One region of the Comamonas sp. 14P8.1.4 genome, then DNA from elsewhere that is predicted to be linked to it. Evidence: predicted binding sites of a transcription regulator. Region 1 holds the regulator's gene; the other holds the start of a gene.
The links. The regulator LexA, encoded in region 1, represses DNA repair genes until DNA is damaged. The targets are predictions, from matches to a motif close to ACTGTATNNNNATACAGT.

Region 1 (3,410 bases):
ACCGGCGACATGCTGCGCGCAGCCGTCAAGGCTGGCACGCCCCTGGGCCTGCAAGCCAAGGCCGTGATGGATGCGGGCCAGCTGGTCAGCGACGACCTGATCATCAACCTGGTCAAGGAACGCATTGCCCAGCCCGACTGCGCACAAGGCTTCCTGTTTGACGGCTTCCCCCGCACCATCCCCCAAGCCGACGCCATGAAGGCCGCCGGCGTGGATCTGGACTATGTGCTGGAAATCGACGTGCCGTTCGATGCCATCATCGAACGCATGAGCGGCCGCCGCAGCCACCCCGCTTCGGGCCGCACCTACCACGTCAAGTTCAACCCACCCAAGGTGGAAGGCAAGGACGACGTGACCGGTGAAGAGCTGGTGCAGCGCGCTGACGACCAAGAAGAAACCGTCAAGAAGCGCCTGGACGTCTACAGCAACCAGACACGCCCTCTGGTCGACTACTACCAAGCCTGGGCGCAGCAAGAGCCCGCCAAGGCCCCCAAGTACCGCGCTATCAGCGGCATGGGTTCGGTGGACGAAATCACTGCACGTGCTTTCCAGGCTTTGAGCGCATAAACACTGCGGTCATAGCTCACAAAAAAGCTGCCCTCGAGGCAGCTTTTTTTATGAGCATCGGCAGCGCAGCCGCTGCACACACGCCCTACGCCCCCAGCGCACCCAAGCGTTCAGGCGCTCTGAGCCAGCAGCGCCAGTATCAGGCTGATACGCGCCTTGACCGGGCTGAGCGTGCTGACGCTGGCATCCTCCTGGCCATCGGCCTGCACAATCTGCCCCTGCTCACAGCGCGTGGTGCGCCACACCACCACACCTTGCACCACCGCACGGTGCAGCGCCTGCATCAGCGCCTGGTGCACCGATCCATTGCCGGTGCCGGCCACCACCAGCCCCTTCACCCCAGCGGTCACCAGCACATCCACCAGCTCCGACCGGGCAGCGGCCGTGCTGGTCACCAGCTCCACCCAGGGCCACTGCGCCGCATCGGCCTGCCACAGCGCTGCAGGCAAGGCTTCGCTGGCAGGCATACCCGCCAGCGTCTGTGCCCAGCGCACCCGCCCTTCTTCCACCCACGCAGCAGGCCCCTGGGCACCGGAAGAAAATGCGTTCACACGATAAGGATGCACCTTGCGCAGCCATTGCGCGCTGTGCACCTCGCCCGCGGCTACCACCCACACCCCGGCTGCACCTTGCGCCACAGCCATCACCGCATCGCGCAGATTGGCGGGCCCATCGGCCGACAAGGCGGTCGCCGGGCGCATGGCACACGTCAGCACCACCGGCTTGGTCGGCTGCAGCACGCATTGCAAAAACCAGGCGGTTTCTTCCAGCGTGTCTGTGCCGTGCGTCACCACCAGCCCCGCCACCTCGTCCTGTGCCAGCCACTGGCTGCAGGCCAAGGCCAGTTGCTGCCAGGTGGCAATGTCCATGTCCTTGCTGTCCAGCTGGGCCACCTGCTCAGCCTCCAGCGCAAAGTCCCCCTGCAGGCCCATGTGCGCCATGGGCTGTAGCAACTGCGCCACGCTGATCTGGGCGGCTTTGTAACCCACGCTTCCTCCCTGCGCGCTCCCCTGCCCGGCAATCGTGCCCCCGGTTCCCAAGATCACAATTTTTCTTGTCATAGGTACTTGCAGCCCTCACGAAACTGGTTAAAAATACAGGTACTGGATAAACAAACAGTTATCCCTAGCAAGGACAGGCATGGAGCACACCAACCTCACCCCCAGACAGCAGCAGATTCTGGATCTGATCCAGGAGGCCATCTCGCGCACCGGCGCACCGCCCACGCGCGCAGAAATTGCCCGCACCCTGGGCTTCAAATCCGCCAATGCCGCCGAAGAACACCTCAAGGCCCTGGCACGCAAAGGCGTGCTGGAGCTGGTCAGTGGCACTTCGCGCGGCATTCGCTTGGTCAGCGATACCGTGCGCCACATCAACGCAGCGCGCGGCACCCACTTTGACCTGCCAATGGCAGCCATGCAACCCCTTTTGCTGCCCCTGGTGGGCCGCGTGGCGGCTGGCTCTCCCATTTTGGCGCAAGAGCACATTGATCAAAGCTTTGCCGTCGAAACCAGCATGTTCGCCAGCAAGCCCGACTACCTGTTGCGCGTGCGCGGCATGTCCATGCGTGATGCCGGCATTCTGGATGGCGACCTGCTGGCCGTGCAATCCACACGTGAAGCGCGCAACGGCCAAATCGTTGTAGCCCGCCTAGGCGACGAAGTTACGGTCAAACGTCTGCGCAAGACCCCTGCAGGCATTGAACTGCTACCTGAAAACCCGGACTACCCGGTCATTGAAGTCAGCGATAGCGAGAATTTTGCGATTGAAGGCCTGGCCGTTGGCCTGATTCGCAACACCTTCCAGCTCTAAGCCACCCCACCCTCACCCACCTTGCCAATGCAGCCTTTTGTGCTGCAGGGATTGCTGTCGCCTTTTTTTGCTGCAATTTTTCATCCCGGAGGAAAAAGCCATGCGCCTTCTGCACTGCCCCCTGCCTTTGCCACAGATTGAGTCCACTGGCACGGTTCAAGCCAGCAACCAGACACCGTTCATCACACGCGCCCTGCAGCAGCACTGCCATGCAGTCAGCACAGGCAATGTACGCCTGATGCGCCGCCCCAAAGACGTGGACAGCCAGCGCTTTGCCCTGTCCGGCAAGTTGGCCGATGTGTGCGCTGCACTGGATGAGCTAGCAGCCCAGGAAACCCGCAATGCCCGTCGCGTGGCCATGCACTGACCGCCTGAGCGCACCACGCACCCGACTCAGCCTTTGGCTGACAAGAAATAGCGTCAACACAGCGGAATCACCTCCGCCATTTGCGGCACGATGCAAACAACAGAGCCCACCCACACCATCAGCGACACCACACCGGCAGGAGGATTTATGAGCGCAACGCCCAACTCCACATCACGCCAACCCACCTTGCCCAGCAGCGGCGGCCTGCTAGGACGCGGCTTTACCTATCGCACCGCAGAAAAAACCGATGTCCGCCTGACCTGGGAGCGCGCTAAAGCCACCTTGCCCCAGCTACCCAAGCCGGCTTGACCTTCAAAATGAGAGCTGTCCACGTAGCTCCCACAAGGCTTAGGGCGCCAAAAAATCCCCAATGTGGTGCATATCCATGCTGCACGGTTGCAACTGTCGCAGTTGCACACAACGATATGTGTAGAACCACATCCCATTCGCTTGCACGTATAGGACAATAGCTGCCAGGCTGCAGCACACACCCAGCATCTGGCACCTTTTTCTTGGCTGCAGCCAGCACGCTTAATGCCCATGAACATTGTCATCCTGGACGACTACCAAGACGCCGTCCGCAAACTGCAATGCGCCACGCAGCTGGACGGCTTCAATGCCAAAGTTTTTACCAACACCGTCAAAGGTGTGGGCCAGCTGGCTG
Region 2 (3,410 bases), on a different contig from region 1:
GCCTTCCTTGGCGGCTTTGTCGAGGATGGCGTTGAGTTCACCCTCATCCAGCGCATACACCTTCACAGCAGGCTTTTTGGCGCGTGCTGGCACGTCCACGCGGAACAGCGGCGGCAGCGCAATGTGCACATGGCCGGCTTCAATCAGCTTGGGGAAGTGCTTGAAGAACAGCGTGAGCAGCAGCACCTGGATGTGCGAGCCGTCCACGTCCGCATCGCTCAAGATGCAAATCTTGCCGTAGCGCAGGCCGGACAGGTCGGGCTCGTCATGGGGGCCGTGGGGGTCGACGCCAATGGCCACGGAAATGTCGTGCACTTCGTTGTTGGCAAACAGGCGATCGCGATCGACCTCCCAGGTGTTGAGCACCTTGCCGCGCAGGGGCAGCACGGCTTGGGTGGCCTTGTCACGCCCCATCTTGGCCGAGCCACCGGCGGAGTCACCCTCCACCAGAAACACTTCGTTGTCGGCAATGTCACGGCTTTCGCAGTCGGTGAGCTTGCCGGGCAACACGGCCACGCCGCTGCCCTTGCGCTTTTCCACCTTCTGGCCGGCCTTTTGGCGCACTTGCGCGGCCTTGATGGCCAGTTCGGCCAGCTTCTTGCCGTGCTCGACATTGGCGTTGAGCCACAGCTCCATGGCGGGTTTGACAAAGCCAGAGACCAGACGTACGGCGTCGCGGCTGTTGAGCTTTTCCTTGACCTGGCCCTGGAACTGCGGATCGAGCACCTTGGCCGACAGCACAAAGCTGGCGCGTGCGAACACGTCATCCGGCATGAGCTTGACGCCCTTGGGGCACAGCGCATGCAGCTCGATAAAACCCTTGACGGCCTGGAACAGGCCGTCGCGCAGGCCGCTTTCATGCGTGCCGCCTGCGGTGGTGGGAATCAGGTTGACGTAGCTCTCGCGCATGGGCGCGCCGAGTTCGGTGAACGCCAGGCACCATGCGGCACCTTCGCCTTCGCTGAAGGTGTCATTGTGCTTGTCGGCATAACCTTCGCCTTCGAGCAAAGGAATGACCGGGTCAGCGTGGAGCGTTTGCGACAGATAGTCTTTGAGGCCGCCCTTGTACTGCCACTGCTGAACGTCTTTGTTCTTTTCGTTGGTGAGCGTGACGCTGACACCGGGCATGAGCACGGCTTTGGAGCGCAACAGGTGCACCAGCTCATGCATGGGCAGGTTGGCGCTATCAAAATATTTAGCGTCGGGCCATACGCGCACGGTGGTGCCTTGCTTGCGGTCACCGCTGGCCATGGTGCGGGTGGTCAGGGGCTCGACCACATCGCCGCCCGAAAACGCCAGGGTGGCGACCTTGCCGTCGCGGTGCACCGCCACTTCCAGGCGGGTGGACAAGGCATTCGTCACCGACACACCCACGCCGTGCAGGCCGCCGGAGAAGCTGTAAGCCCCGCCGTTGCCCTTGTCGAACTTGCCGCCCGCATGCAGACGGGTGAAGACCAGTTCCACCACGGGGGCCTTTTCTTCGGGGTGCAGACCAAAGGGAATGCCACGGCCATCGTCTTCCACACTGACAGAGCCGTCGGTGTGCAAGGTGACCTTGATTTTCTTGCCGTATCCGGCGAGGGCTTCGTCCGCCGCGTTGTCGATCACCTCTTGCAGGATGTGCAAGGGGTTGTCGGTACGGGTGTACATGCCAGGACGCTGCTTGACGGGCTCCAGGCCCTTGAGCACGCGGATTGAGCCTTCCGAATAGGCGGATGCAGAAGTAGAGGGTTTAGCTGCCATGGGGGCGGATTGTAGTTCCGGCCACAGCTCAGTGCTGGATAAATTCACAGTAACCAATCGCGGACTCCGGCTAGCGCAAAACATCCATCGTGCCATCCGATGGCGGGTTTGCGCAATGCGTATCCCGCATGTTGCAGCTTTTCGCGAAGCATTTCGCTACATTGCTGCCCATGCAAAACCAATTACAACCATCGTCCCCTGCCCGTTTGCCCATGCTGCAAGTGCTGCTGTGCGGCGGCCTGATCGTCACCCTGGCCATGGGCATTCGCCACGGCTTTGGTCTGTGGCTGCAACCCATTACGCAGGACATGGGCTGGACGCGCGAGAGTTTTTCACTGGCGATTGCCATTCAAAACCTCTCGTGGGGTGTTTTTGGTATTTTTGTGGGCATGCTGGCCGACCGCATTGGCGCCTTCAAGGTGCTGATTGGCGGGGCTGTTCTGTATGCCCTGGGGCTGGCCGGTATGGCACTGGCCCCGACCACCTTGCTGTTTGCCGTGTTCGCCGGTCTGGTGATTGGCGCCGCCCAAGCGGGCACCACCTATGCCGTGGTCTACGGTGTGCTGGGGCGGCAGATTCCTGCCGACAAGCGCAGCTGGGCCATGGGCGTGACGGCGGCGGCAGGCTCCTTCGGGCAGTTTTTCATGGTGCCGGTGGAAGGTGGTCTGATCAGCGCCTTTGGCTGGAGCAACGCGCTGCTGATTCTGGCTGTGATGGCGCTGATCATCTGCGTGCTGGCTTTTGGCCTGCGTGAGCCGGGCTTTGCCAGCGGTGCAGCGCCCCAGCGCGAGCAGACGATTGCTCAGGCACTCAAAGAAGCCTGGACCACGCCCAGCTTTGTCTGGCTGACGGCGGGCTACTTTGTCTGCGGCTTTCAGGTGATGTTCATCGGAGTGCACATGCCCAGCTACCTCAAGGACTTTGGCATGGCCCCGCACGTGGCCAGCATCGGGCTGGCGCTGGTGGGGCTGTTCAACATCTTTGGTACCTACCTGGCGGGCAACCTCGGCCAGAAATACCCACTGAACAAGCGCCATGTGCTGGCGGGCATTTACGGCATGCGCTCGGTGGTGACGGTGCTGTTCCTGCTGGCGCCGCTGTCGCCCTGGTCGGTGTACATGTTTACCGCAGCCATGGGCTTTCTGTGGCTGTCCACCGTGCCACTGACGAATGCGACGATCGCCCAGATTTTTGGTGTGCAGCACCTGTCCATGCTGGGTGGCTTTGTGTTTTTCAGCCACCAGATTGGCAGCTTCATGGGCGTGTGGCTGGGCGGCTATCTGTACGACCTGAACGGCAACTACGACATGGTCTGGTACCTGTCCATCGCCCTGGGTGTGTTTGCCGCCCTGGTGAACCTGCCGGTGAACGAATCCCCCTTACAGCGCAAGCAGCCCGTGGCTGCGACGTAAGATCAGCGCCATGACCCCACACCCAGATGCCCCCATGGCCACGCCACACCCCCTGCCCACATGGCAGCGGGTGCTGATCTGGGCCGTGGTTCTGGCCGTGCTGCTGGCGGTGTTTGCCCTGTACACACGCCCGGAATTCATGCGCACACTGGCAGACCAGATTTGGGCCTGCTTCTAGCGCGGCACTAGCTAGGGAGGTCCATAACGCACACCTTTTAGCTTCATGCTCAAGGAACCTTTCGACGGCGCCCGTTA

Region 2: the regulator LexA is predicted to act here: its motif matches at 1,777-1,794, upstream of AC27VO_RS07435 (DNA topoisomerase IV subunit B).

The regions. Positions count from the first base shown of each region.
Region 1 is NZ_JBYOKN010000009.1:47,391-50,800, reverse strand. It holds gene adk (adenylate kinase) at 1-567, shown strand, start outside; gene AC27VO_RS13120 (asparaginase) at 678-1,628, opposite strand; gene lexA (transcriptional repressor LexA) at 1,708-2,379, shown strand; gene AC27VO_RS13110 (hypothetical protein) at 2,480-2,746, shown strand; gene AC27VO_RS13105 (hypothetical protein) at 2,837-3,055, shown strand; gene AC27VO_RS13100 (D-2-hydroxyacid dehydrogenase family protein) at 3,287-3,410, shown strand, end outside.
Region 2 is NZ_JBYOKN010000003.1:93,990-97,399, forward strand. It holds gene AC27VO_RS07435 (DNA topoisomerase IV subunit B) at 1-1,743, opposite strand, end outside; gene AC27VO_RS07440 (MFS transporter) at 1,914-3,155, shown strand; gene AC27VO_RS07445 (hypothetical protein) at 3,166-3,333, shown strand.